DNA from 4 places in the Streptomyces sp. NBC_00569 genome. Region 1 is predicted to be linked to each of the others. Evidence: riboswitches for the same ligand, from Rfam matches in the RefSeq annotation. Region 1 holds a riboswitch; each other region holds the start of a gene.
The links. A riboswitch is a leader RNA that binds a small molecule or an ion and turns the genes downstream of it on or off. The one in region 1 is predicted to bind cobalamin.
Positions count from the first base shown of each region.

Region 2: another riboswitch for cobalamin. It lies ahead of OHO83_RS06530 (ABC transporter substrate-binding protein); the one in region 1 lies ahead of OHO83_RS33395 (cobalamin biosynthesis protein).
Region 3: another riboswitch for cobalamin. It lies ahead of metE (5-methyltetrahydropteroyltriglutamate--homocysteine S-methyltransferase); the one in region 1 lies ahead of OHO83_RS33395 (cobalamin biosynthesis protein).
Region 4: another riboswitch for cobalamin. It lies ahead of OHO83_RS06515 (CbtB domain-containing protein); the one in region 1 lies ahead of OHO83_RS33395 (cobalamin biosynthesis protein).

Region 1 covers NZ_CP107783.1:7,423,685-7,427,375, reverse strand. The annotation lists gene OHO83_RS33405 (inorganic phosphate transporter) at 1-963, shown strand, start outside; gene OHO83_RS33400 (hypothetical protein) at 979-1,200, shown strand; cobalamin riboswitch at 1,311-1,452, shown strand; gene OHO83_RS33395 (cobalamin biosynthesis protein) at 1,564-2,505, shown strand; gene OHO83_RS33390 (cobyric acid synthase) at 2,502-3,691, shown strand, end outside.
Region 2 covers NZ_CP107783.1:1,394,352-1,398,042, reverse strand. The annotation lists gene OHO83_RS06550 (aldehyde dehydrogenase family protein) at 1-27, shown strand, start outside; gene trxA (thioredoxin) at 109-513, opposite strand; gene OHO83_RS06540 (dihydrolipoyl dehydrogenase family protein) at 641-2,065, shown strand; partial or broken gene OHO83_RS46900 (2-hydroxypropyl-CoM lyase) at 2,137-2,316, opposite strand; cobalamin riboswitch at 2,418-2,615, shown strand; gene OHO83_RS06530 (ABC transporter substrate-binding protein) at 2,687-3,691, shown strand, end outside.
Region 3 covers NZ_CP107783.1:8,814,787-8,818,477, forward strand. The annotation lists gene metE (5-methyltetrahydropteroyltriglutamate--homocysteine S-methyltransferase) at 1-2,060, opposite strand, end outside; cobalamin riboswitch at 2,225-2,448, opposite strand; partial or broken gene OHO83_RS47125 (3-hydroxyacyl-CoA dehydrogenase family protein) at 2,621-2,916, opposite strand; gene OHO83_RS39820 (hypothetical protein) at 3,238-3,564, shown strand; gene OHO83_RS39825 (sugar O-acetyltransferase) at 3,644-3,691, shown strand, end outside.
Region 4 covers NZ_CP107783.1:1,390,070-1,393,760, reverse strand. The annotation lists gene OHO83_RS06525 (FecCD family ABC transporter permease) at 1-590, shown strand, start outside; gene OHO83_RS06520 (ABC transporter ATP-binding protein) at 587-1,399, shown strand; cobalamin riboswitch at 1,491-1,635, shown strand; gene OHO83_RS06515 (CbtB domain-containing protein) at 1,674-1,895, shown strand; gene OHO83_RS06510 (CbtA family protein) at 1,916-2,674, shown strand; gene OHO83_RS06505 (hypothetical protein) at 2,774-3,166, shown strand; gene OHO83_RS06500 (histidine phosphatase family protein) at 3,189-3,691, opposite strand, start outside.

The DNA of each region.
Region 1 (3,691 bases):
TCCTCCCACGCTCTCTTCGGCGGCCTCATCGGTGCCGCCGTGATGTCGATGGGCTGGTCGTCGATCGACGGCGGCACCGTCGTCACCAAGATCCTCCTCCCGGCCGTCGCCGCGCCGCTCGTGGCGGGCATCGCCGCGATGCTGGCCACCCGGCTCACGTACCGGATAGGCAGCAAGACCGACCAGAAGGCGACCGCCAAGGGCTACCGCGCCGGGCAGATCGCCTCCGCGGGCCTGGTCTCGCTGGCGCACGGCACGAACGACGCGCAGAAGACGATGGGCATCATCACGCTCGCCCTGATCACGGGCGGCGTCCTGAACCCCGGTGCGAACCCCCCGATGTGGGTCATCGTCTCGGCCGGTACGGCCATCGCGCTCGGCACCTACCTCGGCGGCTGGCGCATCATCCGCACCATGGGCAAGGGCCTCACGGACCTCGCGCCGCAGCAGGGCTTCGCCGCCCAGACCAGCGCCGCGACCGCGATCCTCGCCTCCTCGCACATCGGCTTCTCGCTCTCCACGACGCAGGTCTGCTCCGGCGCCGTGATGGGCTCGGGCCTCGGCCGCAAGGGCGGCGTCGTCCGCTGGTCGACCGCGACCCGCATGTTCATCGCCTGGGGCCTGACCCTGCCGGCCGCCGGTCTGGTCGGTGCGGGCGCCGAGTTCCTCACCAAGCAGGGCTCGTGGGGCGTCGCCGTCACCGCGCTGCTCCTGATCGCCGGCGCGGGCACCATCTGGGCGCTGTCGCGGCGCAACTCGATCGACCACACGAACGTCACGGACGACGACATCGACGGCGCCGACGTCCCGGACGAGCCCGCAGGCGTCGTGACCACCGCGATCGCGGCCGTCACCCCGCCGCCCACCGGCACGGTCGCCGGCCTGGACACCGACGTGAAGACCACCATTCCCGCCTCGCCCGCCCCGCCCTCCGCGGAGCCCGCGCGACCGGCCACGGTCTAAGGAAGCAGCAGCGCTATGCACATCGACTGGGCAGCACTCGGCTCCGTGTTCGGAGTCAGCCTCGTGATCACGGTGGCCCTCGTGGGCCTGTTCACCCTCGGCATCGTCGGCCTCACCAAGCGGGAGTCCGCGGCGGCCCAGGGCAACTCGGCGGCGCTGGCCGTCTCCGGCGCGTACGCCTGCTTCGCCCTGTGCGCGGCGGCCGTCGGGTACGGGATCTTCCTGATCGTCGCCTGACCGGAGGTAACCGGCAGGAGTGCGGGGTGCGGGACGCGAAGGCGTCCCGCACCCCGCTTCGTGTGTGCCTCAGCACACTCTCCCTTCGCAGGTCAACGGCAAGTTGACGGGCGTTCGCGGAGCGTGGTGGACTTCCGGGGCCATCTACGGCAGCAGGAGAGGAAGCCGGTGCGAATCCGGCGCGGTCCCGCCACTGTCACCGGGGAGTGATCCCCGCGAGCCAGGAACTCTCGCCGCCGGTCTCTTCCAACCAGGGCGTGGACACCCTGAGTGAGGACATATCGCCATGCGCGGCTGCCAGTTGCGGGTGCTCCCGCCGAGAACGAGTACAAGGGTTCCGTTCGCCGTAGCGGCGGGCTGACCGTGCGAGCCGAGCGCGTCTTCGCGTACGGCAGCGCCGCCGGACTCCTCGGTGACCTCCTGTTCGGCGATCCGCGCCGCGGGCATCCGGTCGCCGCGTTCGGGCGGGCCGCGGGCGCCGTCGAGCGAGTGCTGTGGAGCGACCACCGCGGGTGGGGCGCGCTGCACACCGCCGTGTGCGCCGGGGGCGCCGCCGTCGCCGGTGGCCTCGCCGCGCGCGCCGTGCGCCGCTCCCCCGCCGCCTCCCTCGCACTGACCGCCGCCGCCACCTGGGCTGTGGTCGGCGGTACGTCGCTGGGGCGCGAGGCGCGCGCCATCGGGGGCGCGCTGGCCGCCGGTGACGTGGACGCGGCACGCGAGCGGCTGCCGCATCTGTGCGGGCGTGACCCGCAGGCCCTGGACGCGGACGGGATCGCGCGGGCCGTCGTCGAGTCCGTAGCCGAGAACACCTCCGACGCCGTCGTGGGCGCGCTCGTGTGGGGCGCCGTCGCCGGGGTCCCCGGGCTCGTCGCCTTCCGCGCCGTGAACACCCTGGACGCCATGGTCGGGCACAAGTCGGCCAGGTACCGCCGTTACGGCTGGGCGTCCGCGCGCCTCGACGACGTGGCCGGCTGGCCGGGGGCGCGGCTGACCGGCGTGCTCGCCGCGGTCGCGGGCGGCCGTCCGCGCGGCGCGCTCACCGCGTGGCGCGAGGACGCGCGGCTGCACCCGAGCCCCAACGCCGGTGTCGTCGAGGCCTCGTTCGCGGGGGCGCTCGGGGTGCGGCTCGGGGGCACGTTGTCGTACGGCGGGCGGGTCGAGAACCGGCCCGTGCTGAACGCGTCGGGCCGGTCCGTGGAGACCGCCGACGTCGAGCGGGCGGCGCGGCTCTCGCGGCGCGTGAGCTGGCTGGCCCTCGGCGTGTGTGTCGCCGGGCGGGCACTGTTGCGGAGGGGGAAGTCGTGAGTGGTGGCGGACTGCTGGTGGCAGGGACCACGTCCGATGCCGGGAAGAGCGTCGTCACCGCCGGCATCTGCCGGTGGCTGGTGCGCCAGGGGGTGAAGGTCGCGCCGTTCAAGGGACAGAACATGTCCCTCAACTCCTTCGTGACGCGCGAGGGCGCCGAGATCGGCCGTGCGCAGGCCATGCAGGCGCAGGCCGCCCGCGTCGAGCCGAGCGCCCTGATGAACCCCGTACTGCTGAAGCCGGGCAGTGACCGGAGCAGCCAGGTGGTGCTCATGGGCAGGCCGGTGGGCGAGTTGAGCGCCCGTGGTTACCACGGGGGGCGGCAGGCCGCGCTCCTGGACACCGTCGTGGGATGCCTGGAGGAACTCCGGGGCAGCTATGACGCCGTGATCTGTGAAGGGGCGGGCTCTCCCGCCGAGATCAACCTGCGCCGCACCGACATCGTCAACATGGGGATCGCGCGGGCCGCGCGGCTGCCCGTGCTCGTGGTCGGCGACATCGACCGCGGCGGCGTCTTCGCGTCGTTCTTCGGCACGACGGCGCTGCTCGCGCCCGAGGACCAGGAGCTGCTGGCCGGCTATCTGGTGAACAAGTTCCGCGGGGACGTCTCCCTGCTCGAGCCCGGCCTCGACATGCTCAAGGACCTGACCGGACGGGCCACGTACGGAGTGCTCCCCTTCCAGCACGGACTCGGCATCGACGAGGAGGACGGGCTGCGCGTGTCGCTGCGCGGCTCCGTGCGCGAGTCACAGACCACGGCGCCCGTCGGCGAGGACGTGCTGCGCGTCGCCGTGTGCGCCGTGCCGCTGATGTCGAACTTCACCGACGTGGACGCGCTGGCCGCGGAGCCGGGCGTCGTCGTGCGGTTCGTCGACCGGGCCGAGGAGCTCGTCGACGCGGACCTGGTCGTCCTGCCGGGAACGCGCGGCACCGTCAAGGCACTTCAGTGGCTGCGCGAGCGCGGCCTCGCCGACGCCCTCGTGCGCCGGGCCGCCGAGGGGCGCCCGGTCCTCGGGATCTGCGGCGGTTACCAGGTGCTCGGCGAGCGCATCGAGGACGACGTCGAGTCCCGCGCGGGCGCCGTGGACGGTCTCGGACTGCTGCCCGTACGGGTGCGGTTCGAGCGTGAGAAGACCCTCGCCCGGCCCGTCGGCGAGGCGCTCGGCGAGCACGTCGAGGGCTACGA
Region 2 (3,691 bases), 6.0 Mb from region 1:
GGCGACGTGGCGGGCTATCCGTTCTGACCCCGCGCACATGATCGTGAAACGGCCGCCGGGCCCGTACGGAGAGTTCGGGCCCGGCGGCCGTCGACAAAGGGGGTGGCGTCAGGCCTGCTCGGCGCCCGCGCCGTCCTCGCCCGCCTTGGCCTGCTGCTCGGCGATCGACTTGCGCACCTCGTCCATGTCCAGCTTCCTGGCCTGGCCGATCACGTCGTCCAGGGCCTCCTGCGGCAGCGCCCCGGGCTGGGCGAACACGGCGACCTGGTCACGGACGATCATCAGCGTCGGGATCGACTGGATGCCGAACGCCGACGCGAGCTCGGGCTGGGCCTCCGTGTCGATCTTCCCGAATACCAGGTCCGGGTTGGCTTCCGCAGCCTTCTCGTAGACGGGCGCGAACTGCTTGCACGGCCCGCACCACGACGCCCAGAAATCGATCAGCACGAACCCGTTGTCCGTGACCGTCTGGTCGAAGTTCTCCTTGGTGAGCTCCACGGTGGTGCTGCTCATGATGTGCCCTCTTCCTGCTTCCTGGTTGCGGTGCTGAAGCCGCTTTTCACAACGGTCCCGGTAATGGACGTATTCCGCGCGCGTACCCGTGTGGCCCCGACGCACACCTGCGACCACACTGGGGCCCATGACGGATGAGAACACATACGACGTGGTGGTTCTGGGCGCCGGGCCGGTCGGGGAGAACGTCGCGGACCGGGCCCGCGCGGCGGGCCTCAGTGCCGCGGTGGTGGAGAGCGAACTGGTCGGGGGCGAGTGCTCCTACTGGGCGTGCATGCCGAGCAAGGCCCTGCTGCGCCCGGTCATCGCCCAGGCCGACGCGAGGCGCCTGCCGGGCCTGCGGGAGTCCGTGCAGGGTCCTCTGGACGCGCCCGCCGTCCTCGCTCGCCGTGATGAGTACACCTCGCACTGGAAGGACGACGGCCAGGTGAGCTGGCTGGAGTCCATCGGCGCCGACCTCTACCGGGGCAAGGGGCGTATCACGGGCATCCGCCGGGTCACCGTCATCGGGCCCGACGGCACCGAGCACGTCCTCACGGCCCGCCACGCCGTCGCGGTCTGCACGGGCACACGCGCCGCGCTCCCCGACCTCCCCGGCCTGGCCGACGTCGAGCCGTGGACGAGCCGCGAGGCCACCAGCGCGCAGAAGGTGCCGGGCCGCCTCGTCGTCGTGGGCGGCGGAGTCGTCGCCGCGGAGATGGCCACGGCCTGGCAGGCCCTCGGCTCGCAGGTCACGATGCTCGTACGCGGGTCGGGGCTGCTGTCCCGGATGGAGCCCTTCGCCGGTGAGCTGGTCATGCAGGCCCTCGCCGAGGCGGGCGCGGACGTGCGGACCGGCGTCTCCGTCAAGGAAGTCACCCGGGAGGGCGGCACCGTCGTCACCACCCTGGACGACGGATCGACCCTGGAGTCCGACGAGATCCTCTTCGCCACGGGCCGCGCGCCCCGCACGGAGGACATCGGCCTGGAGACCGTCGGCCTCGAACCCGGCTCATGGCTCCCCGTCGACGACAGTCTCCGCGTCGAGGGCAGCACCTGGCTGTACGCGGTCGGGGACGTGAACCGTCGCGCGCTCCTCACCCACCAGGGCAAGTACCAGGCACGGATCGCGGGCGCGGCCATCGCCGCCCGCGCCCAGGGCGTCCCGCTCCTGGAGACGGACCGCTGGGGCGCCCACGCGGCGACCGCCGACCACTCCGCCGTCCCGCAGGTCGTCTTCACCGACCCCGAGGCGGGCTCGGCGGGGCTCACCCTCGCGGAGGCCGAGGCGGCGGGCCACCGCGTCCGCGCCGTCGACTACGACATCGCCTCGGTGGCGGGCGCCGGCCTGTACGGCGACGACTACCGGGGCCGCGCCCGCATGATCGTCGACCTCGACCGCGAGGTCCTCCTGGGCGTCACCTTCGTCGGTCCGGGCGTCGGCGAACTCGTCCACTCGGCGACGGTCGCCGTCGCGGGCGAGGTCCCGATCGACCGTCTGTGGCACGTGGTCCCGTCGTATCCGACGGTGAGCGAGGTGTGGCTGAGGCTGCTGGAGACGTATCGTGGCTGAGGGATGTCCCTCTGCGCGTGGCTGTCCGGGCGAGACACGATGCCCCCCGCCCGGACAGTCTCACCCCGGGGTCAGGACGCGGAGAGTTCGCGGCGGACCGTACGGGCCGCCGCGACCAGGTTCTCCAGGGAGGCGCGGGTCTCGGGCCGGCCGCGGGTCTTCAGCCCGCAGTCGGGGTTGACCCAGAGCCGCTCGGCGGGGATCGCCTCAAGTCCCTTGCGCAGCAGGGCCGCTGCCTCACCGGCGCCGGGCAGCGCGCGGCTGTCCGGCGCGAGCCCGTCCCGCACCGCGGGCACCGTGCGAGAAGGGGCCGCCGTCTGCATTCGGGGGCCGTGGTAGCTTTCCAAGGCCAGTCGAACTCATGCCCGTCTGCCCCGCATTGCGGGAGCTCGGACAGGTATGTGTCAGGGAATCCGGTGCGAATCCGGAGCTGACGCGCAGCGGTGAGGGTGACGGGCGGGGCATCGGCCACTGGACCGCACGCGGTCCGGGAAGGCGCACCGTCCGCGGGATCCCGAGTCCGAAGACCTGCTGGCAGCCTTCGCGGGCTCCGGTCGGGGCGGCGGGGGAGACCGTGCGACCGGGCTCCGCGCATGAGCCCTCGACATCGAGGAAGTCCCCGTGCCCTTCGCGCACCCCGCCACGTGCAGTGGCTCCGTTCGCCTCATACCCCGTGCCGCGCTCTGTCTCGCCGCGACGCTCGTCCTGGCCGCCTGCGGAGGTGGTGGATCCGCCCGCACACCCGCGACCCAGGGGAGCGCCGCCGGCTATCCGGTCGTCCTCGACAACTGCGGTACGCGGGTCGAGGTGAAGGCGGCGCCCAGGCGCGCCGTCTCCCTCGACCAGGGCTCGACCGAGATCATGCTCGCCCTCGGCCTCGGTGACCGCATGGCCGGCACGGGGACCTGGACGGACCCCGTGATGAAGGGGCTGGAGAAGGAGAACGCGAAGGTCGAGCGGCTCGCCGACCGCTATCCGTCCTTCGAGAAGGTCCTGGACGCCGAACCCGACTTCGTCGCCGCCTCGTTCGGCGCGACTCTGAGCAAGGGCGGAGTGGCGCCACGGGATCAGTTCGCGAAGCTGGGCGTACCGGCGTACCTCTCGCCCTCCGACTGCGCCGGCAAGGACAACAGTGGTGGCGGCGACGGTGCCCGTACCAAGACCCTCGGCATGGAGACCGTCTACGGCGAAGTCCGCGACCTCGCCGCCGTCTTCGATGTGCGTGAACGGGGTGAGCGGCTCGTCTCCGCACTCAAGGCCCGCGTGAGGAAGGCGACCGGCGGCATCGACGCCTCCCGGACGACCCTGCTGTACTGGTTCGCCAACTCCGACTCCCCTTATATGGCGGGCTGTTGCGGCGCGCCCGGCGTCATCACCCGTGAGGTGGGGGCGAAGAACGTCTTCGACGACACCCGCGACGAATGGCCCCAGATCAACTGGGAGACGGTCGCGGACCGGGACCCGGACGTCCTCGTCATCGGCGATCTCACGCGCCGCTCACAGACCGCCGAATCCGCCGCCAAGAAGATCGAGTTCCTCGAGTCCGACCCTGTGACCAAGAACATGACCGCCGTGAGGAAGAAGCGGTACGTGCTGCTCAGCGGGCAGGCCATGAACCCGACCATC
Region 3 (3,691 bases), 1.4 Mb from region 1:
TGCATGTGGGAGCGGGCCGCCTCCAGGCTGATCACGTCGGCGTCGAGGTCGTCGATGGCCTGGACGATGTCCCCGAACTCGGCGTAGCACATGTGGGTGTGGATCTGAGTGTCCGGGCGGACGCCACTGGTGGTGAGGCGGAACGCCTCCGTCGCCCACGCGAGGTAGGCGGCGTGGTCGGCGGCGCGCAGCGGGAGCGTCTCGCGTAGCGCGGGTTCGTCGACCTGGATCACTGACGTCCCGGACGCCTCAAGGTCGTTCACCTCGTCCCGCAAGGCGAGGGCGACCTGACGGGCGGTGTCGCCAAGGGGCTGGTCGTCGCGGACGAAGGACCAGGCGAGCATGGTGACGGGCCCGGTGAGCATGCCCTTGACGGGACGGGACGTCAGCGACTGGGCGTAGGCGGTCCAGCGCACCGTCATCGGTTCGGGGCGCGAGATGTCACCGGCGAGGATCGGCGGACGGACGCAGCGGGTGCCGTAGGACTGCACCCAGCCGTGCCGCGTGGCCAGATAGCCGGTGAGCTGTTCGGCGAAGTACTGCACCATGTCGTTGCGCTCCGGCTCGCCGTGGACGAGGACGTCCAGGCCGGTCTTCTCCTGGAAGGAGATCACTTCCTGGATCTCGGCCCTGATGCGCGCCTCGTAGCCGGCCGTGTCGATGCGGTCGGCACGCAGGTCGGCGCGGGCGGCGCGCAGTTCGCCGGTCTGTGGGAACGAGCCGACGGTGGTGGTCGGCAGCAGCGGCAGGCCGAGGTGGGCACGCTGGGCGGCGGCCCGCTCGGCGTACGGCTGCGGGCGGTGACCGTCGGTGTCCGTGACGGCGGCGGCGCGGGACCGCACCGCGGGGTCGTGTGTCAGGGACGACCCTGCGCGGGAGGCGAGGTCTGCGCGGTTGGCTGACAGTTCCGCGGTGATCGCACCGGTGCCCTGGGTCAGGCCCTTGGCGAGGGTGACGACCTCGTTGGTCTTCTGGCGGGCGAAGGCGAGCCAGCGCAGGATCTGCGGGTCGACGTCCCGTTCCAGGGAGGCGTCGAGGGGGACGTGCAGCAGGGAGCAGGAGGCGGCCACGTCGACCCGGTCCGCCAGTCCCAGCAACGTGCCGAGCGTGGCGAGGGACTTCTCCATGTCGTTGACCCAGATGTTGCGACCGTTGACGACGCCCGCCACCAGGCGCTTGCCGGGCAGGCCACCGACGCCGGCGAGGGCGTCGAGGTTGGCGGCCGCGGTGTCGGTGAAGTCCAGGGCCAGACCGTCGACAGGGGCCTTGGCCAGGACCGGCAGGGCGTCGCCGAGCCGGTCGAAGTACGAGGCGACCAGCAGCTTGGACCGGTCGCTGAGGGCGCCCAGGTCGCGGTAGGCGCGGGCGGCGGCGTTCAGCTCCGCCGGTGTGCGGTCCTGGACGAGTGCGGGCTCGTCGAGCTGAACCCACTCGGCGCCCGCGGCGCGCAGGTCGGCGAGGACCTCTGCGTACACGGGAAGCAGCCGGTCGAGCAGAGTGAGCGGGTCGAAGTCGGCCGCGACGCCCGGCGCGGGCTTGGCGAGCAGCAGATACGTGACCGGGCCGACCAGGACGGGGCGGGCGGCGAGTCCCAGGGAGAGGGCCTCCTCGAGCTCGGACACCTGCTTGGTCGAGTCCGAGGAGAACACCGTGTCCGGGCCCAGCTCCGGCACCAGGTAGTGGTAGTTGGTGTCGAACCACTTCGTCATCTCCAGCGGCGCGACATCCTGCGTGCCGCGCGCCATGGCGAAGTAGCCGTCCAGGGCGTCTGTGTCGACAGCTGTGCGGTGGCGTTCGGGGATCGAACCGACCATGACGGTGGTGTCCAGGACGTGGTCGTAGTACGAGAAGTCGCCCGTGGGGACTTCCTCGATGCCGGCGCCGGCGAGTTCCTGCCAGTTCTTGCGGCGCAGGTCGGCGGCTGTGTCCCGAAGGGCGTCGGCGGAGACGCGGCCCTTCCAGTAGCCCTCGATCGCCTTCTTGAGTTCGCGATTCCGTCCCTGGCGGGGGTAGCCGTACACGGTGGCCCGTGCTCCCGCGGCTGTGGTCTTGGTGGTCACGGAGTTCTCCTTCGAGAGACGTATCCCTGAGATCCCGAAGACTCACGCGGCCAGAAGGGAGTGACAGACCGGCGGCACGACCTCGCGCGGCAAAGGCGCGGTCATCCGCTCGATATGTACGCCGACCCGCCCACGAGGTCACCGGGATGTCCGCGCACGCGTCATACGCGCACGGGCAGTTGGCAGGTCTTCGGACTCGCGGGCGCGCCTCGTGTCGTACGAGGCTCCTACTGGCCGTCGCTTCCCAGGTCCCGTTCCTCGGGCCCAGTGCGTATGACGGCGGTCGTTCCCACTCACCGCTGCGGGGCAGTCCCGGATTCCCACCGGGTTCCCTCTTGCGACGCATCCCGTCTGGCGGACGGGGCGAACCAGCTGCACCGGTCACCCTACGGGGTGCCGCTGACACACGAGCGGACCGGTCCAGGATGCGGATGGTGAGGTGAGGCACGTCGGCGGAGGGTCGGACCACGAAAGAGGGGCGGGAACCGGAATCCGGTCTGGTTCCCGCCCCGCGCTCCGACCGCCTCCGGCCCTCAATCCGGATGCGGTACCCGGGCCCCTCAGCCCTGGTGGTCGTTGACGGTGCCTTCTCGCTCGTACTCGTGGAAGCAGCGGCCTGTCTTGCGGCCCAACAGGCATGCCTCGACTATGTGTTGAAGCGTGTCGGCGGCGCGTAGAGCGGTTCCTTGAATTCCTAGTAGAGGGGTTTCGCGATGGCGGCGACGGTGTCGAGGCCGATGAGGTCCGCGAGCCACAGCCGGCCCATGGGGTGAGCGCAGCCGAGTTCCATGCCGTGGTCGACGTCGGTCGGGTTGGCGAAGCCGGACTCGGTCGCGCGGATCGCCGACAGGAGGTGTCCAGGAGGTCGGTGAAGGTGATGCGGTCCGTGGCCGTGCGCGCCTCTTCGATCGTCAACTTGCTCTTTCGCGCGGCCTTTTCGAGCGAGGTGACGATTCGGTCGCGTGCGCCCTCGGCGGCTGTGGCATCTGCTTCGCAGACGACGGTGTCGAGGTCGACCCGTGCACAGACCTCGGTACGGTACGTCGGCACGCATGGCACTTGAGACCCGCGCCGCCACTCCCCGAGGGTCCGCCGATCTCTCACAGGAGTATGCCGACCGTTGATCTACACGCACCAACTCGCCTGTGCAGGAGCCGAGTTGCAGTGAGGTGCGCGTGTGAGTCGTGAAGAGTTCGCGCACGATTCTCGGGATCCGGTCACAGGAGCGGAAAGCTCGGAGGGCTCACTCGGTGCTTCCGAACACTTCCGCACCGCGGACATCCACGAGACCGTGCCGCCGCTGCTGGCCATGGCGCTGGTCTGGGAGATGACGCTCGTCGACCTGTTCACGGGTGCCTACGCGGGTGTGCCGGGCCCGCTCCGGGTACTGCTCGTGCTCGGTGCCCCGGTCTCGGTGACCGCGGTCGGTCTGTGGGAACTGCGCCGCCTGCGCACGCACTACGGCATCGCGGTCCGGGACATGCTGATGCGGCAGCCGGGCTAGCCGGGCCGGACACCCTGCGCCGAGTGGCGCGCCGATCGGGAGCGTACGTTCGTACATTCCGGAGTGTACGATCGTACGCATGACGACGGACCACTTTGCCGACGACCCGCGGACGAACCTGGAGCGC
Region 4 (3,691 bases), 6.0 Mb from region 1:
AGGTCCTCGGCGGCTCCACCGACCGTGTGGTGCTGTCCGGGGTGGCCGCCATGCAGCTGTTCTCTTCGCTCACGTCCGTCGTCGTGCTGACCGCGGCGGATGCCGAGACGACGCGCGGTGTCCTGTTCTGGCTGCTCGGCTCGCTCAGTGGGGCGGGCTGGACCGATGTGCGGATGTGCCTGGCACTGCTCGTGGCGGCGCTCGTCATCTGCGTCGCGCACGCCCGTACGCTCGACGCCTTCGCGTTCGGACAGGACGCCGCCGCGTCGCTCGGCGTGAACGTGGCCCGCACCCGCCTGGTCCTGCTGTGCACGACCGCCCTGCTCACGGCGGCACTGGTCAGCTCGGCCGGCGCGATCGGCTTCGTCGGCCTGGTGCTGCCGCATGCGGCGCGGGCCCTAGCCGGTCCGCTTCACGCTCGGCTGCTGCCGGTGACCGCGCTGGCCGGCGCGGTCTTCCTCGTGTGGGTCGACACGCTCGCCCGTACCGTCCTCGACCCGCAGGAGGTGCCGGTCGGTGTGGTGACCTCGCTGATCGGCGTACCGGCCTTCGTCCTCGTCCTGTACCGCACCCGGAGCCTGCGCCGATGACCGTCCCGACGATGCGCACCACCACCGCCGACGGGCTGCGGGCCGACCGGGTCCGCCGCGAAACCGGCGGACACCTCATCCTGGACGGCGTGAGCGTGCACCCGGCGCCCGGAGGCATCACGGGCCTCATCGGACCCAACGGCTCGGGCAAGACCACGCTCCTGCGCCTGCTCGCGGGCATCCTCACCCCCCAGGCCGGAGTGGTGACCCTGGACGGCTCACCGCTGAGCGCCGTCCGCCGCAGGGACTTCGCGCGCCGCGTCGCCGTGGTCGAGCAACAGGCCGACACGCAGGTCGAGTTGACCGTCGAGGACGTCGTGCGTCTGGGGCGCGTCCCCCATCGCAAGGCATGGATGCCACCGTCGGCACAGGACGAGGAGGCCGTACGTTCCGCGCTCGCCCGCACCGATCTCACCGACCGGGCCCACCGGCACTGGCACACCCTCTCCGGCGGTGAGCGCCAGCGCGTCCAGATCGCCCGTGCCCTCGCGCAACGACCACGCGAACTCCTTCTGGACGAGCCGACCAACCACCTGGACATCCAGCACCAGTTGGACCTCCTCGACCTGCTCGCGGAACTCCGGCTCACCAGCGTCATCGCCCTGCACGACCTCAACCTGGCCGCGATGTACTGCGACCAGCTCGTCGTCCTCCGGCAGGGGCGGGTGATCGCTGCCGGCGCGCCCTGTGACGTACTCACCGAAGAGCTCATAGCGCGGGTCTACGGAGTGCGCGCGACCGTTTTCCCGGCCACCACCGAGCAGGGGGAGGCCCCGTACATCCGGTTCCTGAGAACGCCCGCTCCCTGAGGCGGCACTGCCGTACCGCACGCAAGGCTTCGTGGGCAGCGACCATGACCAAGATCACGGCGGGCGGCCCGGTCTTGGCCGTGCGCCCCTTACGCGGTACGGTCTGACCGATATTGACGATGGCAACGCGGAAGCCGGTGGGAATCCGGCACGGTCGCGCCACTGTGAGACGAGCCACTCGCCCGGACGGGCGGGGACCTCGCGAGTCAGACCCGCAGCTGTCGTACTTGTGCACCACCGAGATGGGACGCGAACTCCCAGAGGAGGTCCTGCCATGGCGCAGACCGTCGCTCAGCCGACAGCCACCACCCCCGTTCTTCCCGCAGCGCTGCCCCTGAAGGCGATTGCCCCTTGGGCAGCCTTCTTCGGCATCCTGATGCTGGTCCTGCTCTACTTCGTCGGCGCCGAACAGGGCGCCACCGCCGTCGTCTCCGGCGAGAGCGTTCATGAATGGGTGCACGACGCCCGCCACCTGCTCGGCTTCCCCTGCCACTGACGAGGGACGCCACAAAGCTCATGAACTCCGCAACAGTGAGAAACCTCCTCGTACGGGGCATGCTCGCCGGCCTGGGTGCCGGTCTGCTCGCCCTCGTCGTCGCCTACCTCCTCGGCGAACCCAGCGTCGACAGCGCCATCGGCTACGAGGAGGCCCACGCACCCGCGCACCACCACGAGGTCGAACTCGTCAGCCGCAGCCTGCAGTCCACCGCGGGCCTCGCCACCGGCATCCTGCTCTACGGCGTCGCCTTCGGCGGCATGGCCGCCCTCGCGTACTGCTTCGCGCTCGGCCGCGTCGGCCGCTTCACCCCACGGGCCACGGCCCTCCTGCTCTCCGGCACGGCCCTGCTCGCCGTGTATGTCGTGCCGTTCCTGAAGTACCCCGCCAACCCGCCGTCCGTCGGCGATCCCGGCACCATCAGCAAACGCACGACGCTGTACTTCCTGATGATGCTGCTCAGCGTGCTCCTCGCCGTCGCCGCGGTGATCATCGGCAAACGGCTCGTTCCCCGCCTGGGCACCTGGTACGCCACTGTGGCGGCGGTCGGGTTCTTCGTCCTCGCGATCGGGCTCGCGTACGCCTTCCTGCCGGTCGTCAACGAGGTGCCGAAGGACTTCCCCGCAGCGCTGCTGTGGCGGTTCCGCACCTCGGCCCTCGCCATCCAGCTCACTCTGTGGACCGGATTCGGCCTGATCTTCGGCGAGTTGGCGCAGCGTCAGCTCGCTCCGCGCGCCGGGGCCGTCCCATCCGGCGCCGCAACTCCCGTACCCCACTGAGAGAACCGCGCCACAGGACCCAGGCAGGCGATCAAGCGCAGAGGGCCGCCGGAACCTTCCGGTCGGCCCTCTCGCTTTCTTCCGAGGGCGGAGACCCGCGTGGCCAGACACCCCCAACCGCGCCACATCACACTCGGCGGCCGCGAGGCGGTCGCGCTGACCCTGGAGGAGTACGAGCAACTGATCGCCAGCAGACGGCAGATCGGCGGCCAGAGTGCTCGTGTACGCGTCCTGGCGCAGCGCGTGAAGGAGAGTGAGGAGCTGCTGCGGGAGATCGAGGCGCTGGTCGGCTGCCCGTCGCACGGCTGCCACGGCCCGCGCGACCGAAGGGGGAGTGCGGGCCGTGGCGGCGAGGCACGCGAACCTGCGGGAGCGACGGACACCGACTGTCTGCGGTGTGCGCTCGCGGCACTGCTCCTGCGCCATCGGGAGTCAACAGGCCTTCCACCGGGGGCAGTTGGCGAGGAATGCTGTTCACCGTCGAACCAGTAGAGGGTGAGGCGCCCAGTACGGGTCAGCCCCCGGCGCCGTCCTCCGACGGGCCCAGCGCCCGCCCGAGCCGAAGGTTCCAGCGCCCGGAGCGACCGCTGACGTCGGTCGCCGTCAGGGGCGGTACGTCGAGCCGCCAGAACGCCGGGCCGGGCACGTCGAGGATCTTGACGGCCACAGCCCGCACGACCTCCGGCTCCACCACGGCGAGCGTCCGTCCGTCGAACTCCGCCGACGACTCCAGCCAGCGCGCGACCCGTTCGCACAGGCCACGTATGGACTCCCCGCCGTGCGGCGCGGCGCCGAGGTCGGAGAGCCAGAGCGCGATGCCGGCCGGGTCCTCGGCGCTCACCTCGGCGAGGGTCAGGCCCCGCCAACGGCCCACGTCGAGCCCGGCCAGCTCCGGTGTCTCGAGGGCATCGAGGCCGAGGGCCTCCGCTGTCTCCCGGCAGCGCACGGTGGGGGACACCGACAGCCGGTCGGCCGCGAGAAGGCCGCCGGCCGCCGCCCGCGCACGCGCCGCGGCGC